One region of the Streptomyces sp. R11 genome, then DNA from elsewhere that is predicted to be linked to it. Evidence: riboswitches for the same ligand, from Rfam matches in the RefSeq annotation. Region 1 holds a riboswitch; each other region holds the start of a gene.
The links. Region 1 has a riboswitch for cyclic di-AMP ahead of AB5J55_RS24910 (transglycosylase SLT domain-containing protein). Riboswitches for the same ligand answer to the same signal wherever they lie in the genome.
Positions count from the first base shown of each region.

Region 2: another riboswitch for cyclic di-AMP. It lies ahead of AB5J55_RS05020 (NlpC/P60 family protein); the one in region 1 lies ahead of AB5J55_RS24910 (transglycosylase SLT domain-containing protein).
Region 3: another riboswitch for cyclic di-AMP. It lies ahead of AB5J55_RS31690 (M23 family metallopeptidase); the one in region 1 lies ahead of AB5J55_RS24910 (transglycosylase SLT domain-containing protein).

Region 1 is NZ_CP163432.1:5,362,058-5,365,666, forward strand. Features, by position in the region: gene AB5J55_RS24905 (HAD family hydrolase) at 1-539, shown strand, start outside; gene AB5J55_RS24910 (transglycosylase SLT domain-containing protein) at 575-1,339, opposite strand; cyclic di-AMP (ydaO/yuaA leader) riboswitch at 1,345-1,513, opposite strand; partial or broken gene AB5J55_RS24915 (CocE/NonD family hydrolase) at 1,800-3,609, opposite strand, start outside.
Region 2 is NZ_CP163432.1:1,098,417-1,102,025, reverse strand. Features, by position in the region: partial or broken gene AB5J55_RS05025 (substrate-binding domain-containing protein) at 1-461, shown strand, start outside; gene AB5J55_RS05020 (NlpC/P60 family protein) at 480-2,042, opposite strand; cyclic di-AMP (ydaO/yuaA leader) riboswitch at 2,099-2,276, opposite strand; gene AB5J55_RS05015 (NAD-dependent epimerase/dehydratase family protein) at 2,419-3,477, opposite strand; partial or broken gene AB5J55_RS05010 (enolase C-terminal domain-like protein) at 3,549-3,609, opposite strand, start outside.
Region 3 is NZ_CP163432.1:6,873,412-6,877,020, reverse strand. Features, by position in the region: gene AB5J55_RS31700 (HPr family phosphocarrier protein) at 61-342, shown strand; gene AB5J55_RS31695 (GntR family transcriptional regulator) at 530-1,225, opposite strand; gene AB5J55_RS31690 (M23 family metallopeptidase) at 1,424-2,206, opposite strand; cyclic di-AMP (ydaO/yuaA leader) riboswitch at 2,220-2,382, opposite strand; gene AB5J55_RS31685 (M16 family metallopeptidase) at 2,596-3,609, opposite strand, start outside.

The DNA.
Region 1 (3,609 bases):
TCGGCAAGATCGAGGCCGAAGTGGGGCAGGTGTACGCGGCCGTCGACCAGGACGGCGTGGACGGGCTCACGCTCATCGAGCCCGGGTACCTGATGCCGCACCCCACCCTGCCCGCCGTACGTGTCCGGCACCGCGACGACCTGTGGTGCGAGCCGATCAGCAAGGTCCTGCTGCGCCACCCCACCCTGTCCGACGACGAGTTGGCGGCGACGGCGCGGTCGGTGGTCGGCTCCCTCGCGACGGTCACCATGTCGGGGCCCGGGACCGTCGAACTCCAGCCATGCGGCATCACGAAGGCGACCGGTCTCGCGCTCGCCGCCGAGCATCTCGGTCTCGGCGCGCGCGAGACGATCGCCTTCGGGGACATGCCCAATGACATCCCCATGTTCGACTGGGCCGCCCGCGGGGTGGCGATGGCCAACGCGCATCCCGAACTCAAGGCGGTCGCCGACGAGATCACCCTCTCGAACGAGGACGACGGCATCGCCGTCGTCCTCGAGAGGCTGTTCGCGGGGAGCCTGGCCGACTTCGCCCGGTAGGGCATGTCGTCGGCGGCCAGGCCCCGCGCCCGGGCCTAGTAGGGACCGTTCACGTTGTCGATCGAGCCGTAACGCGCGGCCGCGTAGTTGCACGCGGCCGTGATGTTCGCGACCGGGTCGAAGGGGTCGTACACCGTCCCCGGCACGTGGTACGACGCGAAGGTCGGGTCGATGACCTGCAGGAGGCCCTTGGACGGGGTGCCCGCGACGGCGTTGGAGTCCCAGTTGTTGATGGCCTGGGGGTTGCCGGACGACTCGCGCATGATGTTGCGGTGAATGCCCTCGTACGAACCCGGAATTCCGTTTTGCGCCATGATGTCCAGCGCGTTGCGGATCCAGCCGTCCAGGTTGTTCGGGTACGTCTTCACGGAGGACTGGGTGGCCTTGGCGACGCCCGACTTCTTGGCGGGTGCGGACGCCTTGTCGGCCGACTTGCCCGGCGAGCTCGCCTTCTTCGTCGCCCGGACCTCCAGGTCGAGGCCCGGGTGGATCAGACGGGGGTCGTCGCCGACGGCCTTGCGGTTGTCCTTGTAGAGCTGCTTCCAGCCGCCCTGCACGTCGTACCGGTCGGCGATGCCGTAGAGCGTGTCGCCCTTCTTCGTGGTGTACGCGACGGTCTTGGCCTTCACGGCGGCCTGGGGAGCGGCCTGCGCGACGGTGGGGGACTGGGCCGGCTGTGCGGCGCTCGCGGTGGTCGCGCTCAGGAGCGGGATGGCGAGGGCGGCGGTCCCGGTGCCGGCTGCGATGACGTGCCGGGTGAGCGGGTTGGTGCGGGGGCGGCGGTGCTTGCCTCGGGGCATGGCGCTGTTCCTCTCCGGCGCCTGCGAGGTGAGCTGTCGGGTTCGGGCGGGAGATGCCCGGCCGCGCCGCCGTGCGGCGGCGCGACTTCACCCCGAGCCGGTCCGGGGCGCCATCAAGACGTCCGGTCCGGCGACTTACCTGGGTCCCCCGCTCCTGCCGTGCGTGTATGAGTTGCGTGGGTGGGTGGCTCGGGCGGCGGCAGGATTAGGCGTCCGCCCGACTGAGCGGGAACGTATGCGAGAGCACATGCCTGGAACAAGTGCCGTGGTCACCTGTCGGCCGGTTGACCATGGTCTGGTGCGAATGGGGCGCTTGATCCTTTGCGGTTGCCAAGCCTCAACTTGCTGTGGAGCAAGGGGAGACGTGGGTGCGCCGAGACGGTTCCATGAATGGGCGTGAGTGACCCAATTCACTGGCATCCACAAGAGCGGCAAATCGGGCAATGAATCCAACTCGCCTTTAACCGGCTGTCCGTGGAGTCCGTTTCTCCCATGTCCGGTGGAAAAGTACCTCTTCGCCCTCCATGCAGATCACCTCGTTGGAGGCGATGAAGTCCTGCCGGTCGCAGCTGATCTCCGAGCGTGTGCGCACGGTTGCGTCCCACCCCAGCTCCGGGCGGTGCAGGCGGATCGACCAGTCCGAGCGGGTGCGGGCCGACAGGGGGTCCCACTCGTTGATCGTGTACGTCTCCAGCGCTTCCTCGGTGAACTCCAGGCCGTCGGAGTACACGCGCGTGCCGCCGTACCGGGGGGCGACCTCCAGGCGCCACTCGCCCTTGGCCACGTCTCGCACGACGAGGCGCTCGGGGCGGGGCTCGTCCAGCGTGATGGGGGAGTTCACGCCGAGCGGTTCCGCCTGCTCCGGTTCCTCGAAGGTGATCGCTGTGTCGTCTGCTGACTCGTCCAACGCACGCGCGCGTACCGGAAGTTCCAGCGAGCTTCCCGACGGTTCCAGGCCGAAGCCCGCTGCCGAGTCCGGCTGGGGCCAGATCCACGCCAGTACGCGGAGGAGACGGCGAGGCGGATGCGGTGGCCGGGCGGGAAGGCATGGCCGATGCCGTTCAGCTCGAAGGTCACGTCCTCGGTGGCGCCCGGCTCCCACGGCACCGCGCGGTCCCGGCCGCGGCGCGCCGACAGGTTCAGCACGCCCCGCGTGACCAGCGCCGAGGAGCCGTCCGGTGCGACGTCGCAGAGTCGGGCGACGACCTGCCCGCGCGGCACCTCCGACGTCAGCCGCAGCCGCACCTTCGGCCGCCCCAACACCCAGGTTTCCTCGCCCACTTCGAACTCGAAGCAGGCAGAGCGCGCGTCCTCCTCCCGCTGGTCGGGCGGCAGGTCGGCGTCGTTGCCGAAGGGGAAGAAGCGACCGGCGTCGATGCCGGTGTGCATGGGGGAGCGGACCAGGACGGGGGCGCCCTGGAAGGCGTACGTCACCGCGCGCACGTGGGGAGAGGGCCAGGCCGGCTCGCCGACCCAGCGGCCGGGCAGCGTGGGGTACACCGTGGCCGGGCGGTGCGAGTCACTGACGTACGAGCGCAGCAGGGGCTCGGCCATGACACCCGTGTCCTCGCCCTTCAGCCAGTGGTCCCACCAGCGCAGCGTCTCCTGGAGGAAGCCGATCGCCGGGCCGGGCGGCAGGCCGCGGTCGGGGTACTGGTGCGACCAGGGGCCGATCAGGCCGCGCACGCGGTCCGCCGGCAGGTGCTCGACGAGACGCAGGACGGTGTCGCGGTACGGGTCGTGCCAGCCGCCCACCGCCAGGACGGCGGCGTCGATCGCGCCGTAGTCCTCGCAGACGCTGCCGTGGCGCCAGTACCCGTCGCGCGTCTGGTGGCCGAGCCAGGTGTGCAGGAACGGTTCGACGGCCTCCAGCCGCTTGAGCCACATCTCCCGCCAGGCGTCCCCGAGATACTGCGGATCCGGCGGGCGGGCGACGAAGGCGAGCATCGTCGAAGCCCAGGCGTGCATGTCGACGGCGAGGACGGAACCTCCCATGTAGTGCACGTCGTTGTCATAGCGATCGTCCGCGGAGCAGACCGTGACGATCGCCTTGAGCGGTTCGGGCGCGAGGGCCGCGATCTGGAGGGAGTTGAAGCCGCCCCAGGAGATGCCGAACATGCCGACCCGGCCATTGCACCAGGGCTGGGCCGCCAGCCAGTTGACGACCTCGACCCCGTCCGCGAGCTCCGTCGCCGAGTACTCGTCGGTCGGCATGCCCTCGCTGTTGCCGTGCCCGCGGATGTCGACGCGCACGGAGGCGTAGCCGTGGC
Region 2 (3,609 bases), 4.3 Mb from region 1:
GCCATGCACCATCTCGTGGAGCTGGGGCACCGCCGGGTCGTGCACATCGACGGCGGGCGCGGCCCGGGCTCGGCCGAGTGGCGTCGCGCCTACCGGGCCGCGATGCGCGCATCGAGACGAGCGGTCTGCTACTCGCCGAGCGTGACCAGGGCCTGCCCCTGCCCACCGCGGTCCTCGCGGGCAATGACCGGTGCGCCATGGGCTTGTTGATGGCCCCGACCCGCGCGGGCGTCGAGGTACCGCGCGACATGTCCGTCGGCGGCTCCGACGACAACCGCCTCTCCCGTCTGATGCCGGTCGGTCTGACGACGGTCCGTCAGGACGCGCTGCTGATGGCAGAGTACGCGGTGCGGTTCGCCGTGGAGCGGCTGGAGAAGCCGGAACTGGAGCCGCGCGAGGCCTTGTTGGACCCCAAGCTCGTGGTGCGGGGCACGAGCGGGCCGGCCCCGCGCGTCCCGTGACGGCGGCCGATCGGTGGCTCAGGCGGGCCGGATCACGCTGTGGATCGCCGACTCCCCGGCGTAGTAGATGGACTCCTCGCGTATGGAGGAGCCCGGGCCCGGTGCGTGGATCATCGTGCCGTTTCCGGAGCAGATGCCGACGTGGCCCGCATGGAACAGGACCAGGTCACCGGGCTCGGCGTAGGTGACCGCGATGCCACGGCCGGCGGTCGCCTGTTCCGGTGCGGTGCGGGGGAGGGCGATGCCCGCGGCCTTCCAGGCGGCCTGGGTGAGGCCGGGCCCGTCGTAGGCCTCCGGGCCCGTCGTGCCCCAGACGCAGGGCTTGCCGAGCTGGGCGCGGGCGAAGTCCAGGGCGCGCAGGGCCCGGGTGTCCTGCGGGCCCGTTGACGTGAGGGCGGCGCTCGGCTCGACGGACGGGTTCGTGTCGAGGGTCTGGTCGGCAGCGGTGATTGCCGGACCCGGGATCGCGGTCTGGCCCGTGGCGATGTCCTGGCTCGCGACGACTGAGGGGAGAGGGTCGGTGAGCGGGTCCGGCGTGGTGACTGCCGGGAGTGGGTCGGTGAGCGGGTCCGGCGCGACGACTGAGGGGAGTGGGTCGGTGAGCGGGTCCGGCGTGGTGACTGCCGGAAGTGGGTCGGTGAGCGGGTCCGGCGTGGTGCTCCAGGGCGTCGACGCGGCCCAGGCCGTCGTACCGGCCGGGACCGTGGTGAGGTCGGCCGGCCCCTGTGCCTGCAGTGCCTGCCATTGTGCGTCGGCAGAGGGATACGCATCGGCCGTGGGCTGGGCCTGGGTCGGCGCGGCCCCCCAGGTGTCGGTGACCGGCGCCGCCTCGATCGCCGCGAGCGGCGCGCTCTGCCGTGCGCTGTACGCGGACAGCAACGCGCGGGCCCGGTCGAGCTTGCGCTGGTTCTGCTCCTTGGTCGTGCGCAGCGCGGACCGCTCCTGCGGCTCGGCCGTGGGCTCGGCGGCCGGGAGGGGCAGGGCGAGGGCGCTCCCTGCGGTCGTCTGCTGCGGTGCCTCCGAAGCGCCCGGAAGTGCGGCAACGGGCCCGGCGGTCAGCTCGGCCACGGCAGCCGTCCGGGTGGCCGCACCGGACGTGAGCTCGGCGACCGGCGCGGCGGGCAGCTCCAGGGCGGCACGGCCCGACGACTCCCGCGCCTGATCGGGGCCGTTCGCCGGGCGCGCGGACCGCGTCCCGGTGGGGCGCTCGGGCATCCGGTCGGTCGGCAGTACCGCCGGCACAATCGGACCCACCTTCGCACGGGCGGCGTCGAACCACTGCCGCGCGACGCTGTCGAGCGCGGGGTCGCTGTGCCTGCTCTCGTTGTCACGGGGCGCGGCGGCGGCCCGGCGTGCGGTGTCCGTCGGCCGGTCGGTGCGCGCCCGCGATCCCGTCGCTGCCGCGCGGGTGGCGTTGAAGGTCCCCGTGTCCGACTCGGCCTGGTCGTAGAGGGAGCTGACCCGCCGGCTGACCTCCTCGCGGCTCGGCGCCTCGTCCGCGGCCGACGGGGCTGCGTTGGCCGTCTGGGCGAGCAGGGCCACAGAGGTCAGGGCTGCCGACGCGAGTGCGGAATTGCGCATGCCCGGGAGGCTCAGAGCCCCCGGACGCGCGGTGCGTTCCGGCGCCATGGGTGACGTACTCCTTCCGTACTCCGCCTACCGAGTTAGCTGACGGGTTCGGGCGGTCGTCTCCGGAAGGTGTGCCCTACGGCCCGCGCCCCGAAGGGCGGTTGGGCCGATTCACCCCAAGTTCGGTTGGGTCCCCGGCTCCAGTGGACCCTTGCGGGCGCGCACCGGACTCGGCGGAGGCCGCGCGTCCCGGCGGGGTTCGCCGGAGTTCGTCGTGCGGTCCGATGCGTAACCTAACCAACTTGTGAGGCCCGCGTGAAGATTGACATGTGAAATGTCCGATACGTTTTTGTGACCTTCGACGCTCCGAGTGAGAAAGAGACCGGATTCACTTCGCGGTGCGCTGACTTCGCCACGCTTCGTAATGATCGAGGACCGTCTGCTCGATCGGACGGTAGGCGATGCCCAGTTCGTGCACGCTGCGGCTGTTGTCCACCTGGAACCGGATGCCGAGGTGCTTGCGGATGTAGTCCTGGCTCAGTCCGAACGCCGGGCCCAGGACGCGAACGGGCCAGTGCGGGAGCGCGGTGCGCGGGAGGCGCAGGTCACGGGGATGGCGGGCCCGGATCATGCGGGACATCTCGTGGAAGGACGTCATGGTCCGGGCGGCGAGGATGTAGCGGCCCTTCGCGTCCGGGTTCCGGGCCGCCGCGATGTGCGCGTCGGCCACCTCACGCACGTCCACCGTGGTGAAGCTGAAGTCGGGTGCGCCGTAGAAGAAGTAGCCCTTGAACAGCTCCTCCAGCAGGAAGAGGCTGCCGGACTCGGAGGTGGGGGTGAGGGAGGGGCCCAGGATCAGGCCGGGGTTGACCGACACCATCCGCCAGCGGCCCTGGGCGGCTTCCGCGTCCCACGCCGCGCGTTCCGCGACCGTTTTCGCGTAGTGGTACGGGTTGTTCTCCATCGTGCTGGTGGTGTTGAAGTAGCGCTCCGACAGCACCGCGTCGTCCATGGCCAGTACGTCGGCGTAGTCGCCGAAGATCGCACCCACGGTCGAGGTGAGGACGAGTCTTTCGACTGTGGGTGTGCGCTCGATGGCCGCCAGCACATTGCGGGTGCCGAGCAGGGCCGGATCGACGACGTCCCTGCGGCCGTCCTTGATCTTCTCCGGCATCAGGAACGGCGACGCCACATGGAACACCACTCCGCATCCGGTCATCGCCTCGTCGAAGGAGCCCTCGGCCAACAAGTCCGCCTCGAACAGGTGGAGGCGGCCCGGATGTGCCTCCTGCATCTCCAGCAGGGGGCGTACCTTCGCCGTGGCGGCCGTGCTGCGTACCGTGGCGTGGACCCGATACCCGCGCTCCAGCAGCCGTTTGACCAGATGACTTCCGACGAACCCGCTGCCTCCGGTGACCAACACGGCCGTCGACCCGTCTGCGCCCACCGTCACTCCTTCTCCCGCGCGGAAGCCGGTCGATCACGGTAGCGTCGTTCGCACGGGAGTGAGCACTGCTTCACGTCGTCGGCCGAGTTCCACGGGCCGTGCGTGTCGCAGGAGTGGTCGAGGTCGGGGGTG
Region 3 (3,609 bases), 1.5 Mb from region 1:
GTGCTTCACGGGTGTGGGAAACTGGTCTAGACAACCCTGAACACCGAAGGGCAGCATCACATGGCTGAGCGCCGCGTCAACGTCGGCTGGGCCGAGGGCCTCCACGCCCGCCCCGCCTCCATCTTCGTCCGAGCCGCCACGGCCACAGGCGTCCCGGTGACGATCGCCAAGGCCGACGGCAACCCCGTCAACGCGGCCTCCATGCTGGCCGTCCTGGGCCTGGGCGCCCAGGGCGGCGAGGAGATCGTCCTCGCCTCCGACGCCGAGGGTGCGGACGCCGCCCTCGACCGTCTGGCGAAGCTGGTCTCCGAGGGCCTCGAGGAGCTGCCCGAGACGGTCTGAAGGACCTGAGCGGGACGCCACAACAAGCGGTGAAGCCGCGTCCGCCTTTCCGGCGGGCGCGGCTTCGCTGTTTTCGGCAGGCGGCCCCGCTTTTTGAGGTTGGCGGCCGAGAATTACCCGCACACCTGAAAAAGGGCAGCGTAAATTACCGCCTCCGAATATCCCCTCTTTGTATACGGCGCCCGTGTTAATGCCGCAGGCTCGGCATGTTTACGGGATGTTGCAAATTCCTCACACGCTCCGGGCGATCACCGCGGGAGCCGAAGCGCAACCGGTGCGCGGAGATCGAGCGCTCGGTGTGCAGCGCCGTGATCGCACGGGCGCGCTCGCCGTCGCCGCGCGCCACCGCGTCCACGATCGCGCCGTGCTCGGTCCAGGACTCCACGGGGTCGGCCGGTGCCTCGACGGCGTACATCCAGGCGATCTTGTGCCGCAGCTGGGTCAGCATCGAGGTCAGGGCAGGGCTGCCGGAGGCCTGGGCCAGCGTCTCGTGGAACCAGCCGCCCAGCGAGCGCAGGTCCTCGCTGTTCCCCCGCCTGGCCCGCTCCTGGCCCAGCCTGACCAGGCCGCGCAGGACCTTCAGATGGGCCTCGGTGCGCCGCTGGGCGGCCCGGGAGGCGCCGAGCGGCTCCAGGAGGGTGCGCATCTCCAGCAGGTCGGAGGCCTCCTGCTCGCTCGGTTCGGCGACGCATGCGCCCGCGTGCCGCCGGGTCACCACGAAGCCCTCCGCCTCCAGGGTGCGCAGGGCCTCCCGCACGGGGACGCGGGAGACGCCGTAGCGACGGGCGAGGAGTTCCTCGGTGAGCCTGCCGCCGCGCGCGTGGACCCCGGCGACGATGTCGTCCCGGATCGCGGTGCATACCGAGTGCGCCGGAATACGCATGACCGACCTCCGCCTTAATCCCCGTGAAACGTCGACGAATGACGTGTGTTCAGTGACTCTATTGCAACCGGCGGGAATTTCCGACGGGAGGCCGGAATCCATGGATATTTTTTGGACAGCGGGTCGTTCGAAACGCCGAAAGCCCCGGCTCGGGGAGCCGGGGCTTTCGGAAGACGCGCGGGCGTCAGCGGCGGAGCGTCAGATGTTCACGCCGTGCGAGCGCAGGTAGGCGACGGGGTCGATGTCGGAGCCGTACTCCTGCGTCGTGCGGGCCTCGAAGTGCAGGTGCGGCCCGGTGACGTTGCCGGTGGCGCCGGACAGGCCGATCTGCTGACCGGGGGTGACCGTCTGGCCCACCGAGACGGCTATGGACGACATGTGGCCGTACTGGGTGTACGTACCGTCGTTCATCTTGATCACGACCTGATTGCCGTACGAGCCGCCCCAGCCGGCCTCCACGACGGTGCCGGAGGCCACCGAGTGGACCGAGGTGCCGCTGGCTGCGTGGAAGTCGACGCCGGTGTGGCTGCCGGAGGACCAGACGGCCCCGCCGGCCTTGTAGCCCGTGGAGACGTACGAGCCGGAGATCGGGGCGACGTAGGACAGCAGGCGCTTACGCTCGGCCTCGCGGGCGGCGCGCTCCTTGGCCTCGCGCTCCTTCTTCGCCTTCGCGGCCGCCTTCTTGCGCGCGGCCTCCTCGGCGGCCTTCTTGCGGGCCGCGGCCTCCTTGGCGGCCTGCTCCTGGGCGGCGGCCTGGGCGTCGATCTGGTCGGCGATCGAGTTCTCGACGGCGACGACGGGGATGAGGCCGGTCTGCTCGACGGCCGGTTCGGCGGCGAGCGCCGGGGCGGCCAGGGTGCCGATGACGCCGGTGGCGGTGAGTGCGGCGACGCCCGCGGCGCGGGCGGTGGTGCGCTCGAAGCGGCTGGGGCGACGGTGCTTCCCCGCGGGACGCTTCCCGGTGGCGCAGGTGAACGCCATGAAGTGGCTGGTCCTTTCCTTCCTTCTCGCCTACCGGGTTAGCTGACGGGTTCGGAGCAGGAAGGTCTCCTACGGACCCCCTCGCGGCTGCGCGGGCGTCCGATTCACCCCAGGGACTTCGATGGGTCCCCGGCTCCCCTGGCTCGCGCCGTACGGGGACTCGGCGATGGCTGTCCGGTGCCGCGGGCGCGGCGCAGTGCCTGACGGACAGCCCGGAAGACGCTAAACGGGGCATCTTTCAATCCCCAAACGGATCCTGCCTTTTGTAGTGCATCCCACAGGTCAGACAGGCAACCTCTCCCTCAATTCGGGCATAAAGGGGCCCTGGTGACTCTTCCGTCGCCAGGGCCCCTACGCACGCGTGCCGTCTCCGGCGCCGCGCCAGTCCCCTACTCGGCAGCCACGACGCTGACTTCGCCGATGCCGAGGGCCTCGACGGGCTCCCGGATCTCGGCCGCGTCGCCGACCAGGATCGTCACCAGACGGTCGACCGGGAAGGCGCTCACGGCCGCCGCGGTGGCCTCGACGGTGCCGGTCGCGGCGAGCTGCTGGTACAGCGTCGCCTGGAAGTCGTCGGGCAGGTGCTGCTCGACCTGGTCGGCCAGCGTGCCCGCCACGGCCGCGGCCGTCTCGTACTTCAGCGGCGCCACCCCGACGAGGTTCTGCACGGCGAAGTCCCGCTCGGCGTCGGTGAGTCCCCCGTCGGCGACACCGCGCAGGACCTTCCAGAGGTCGTCCAGGGCGGGACCGGTGTTCGGGGTGTCCACGGAGCCGCTGATGGCGAGCATCGCCGCACCCGAGCCGTCCGGGGCGGAGCGCAGGACCTGCCCGAACGCGCGCACTCCGTAGGTGTAGCCCTTCTCCTCGCGCAGGACCTTGTCCAGGCGGGAGGTGAGGGTGCCGCCGAGGCAGTACGTGCCGAGCACCTGCGCGGGCCAGACGCGGTCGTGCCGGTCGGGGCCCACGCGACCGATCAGCAACTGCGTCTGGACGGCGCCGGGGCGGTCCACGATGACGACGCGCCCGGTGTCGTCCGCGGTCACCGGCGGGACCGGCCGGGGCTGGGCCGGGGAGCCGGTCCAGGCACCGAGGGTGTCGCCGAGGAGGGCGTCGAGGTCCACGCCGGTGAGGTCGCCGACGACCACGACGGTGGACGTCGCCGGACGCACATGGCGCTCGTAGAAGGCACGTACTCCGGCGGAGTCGATGCCGGCGACCGTGTCCTCGGTGCCCTGGCGCGGGCGGGACATGCGCGAGGTCGCCGGGAACAGCTGCCGGGACAACTCCTTGGCGGCGCGGCGCGAGGGGTTGGCCAGCTCGTGCGGGATCTCGTCGAGGCGGTTGCGCACCAGGCGCTCGACCTCGGCGTCCTCGAACCCGGGAGCCCTGAGCGCGTCGGCGAG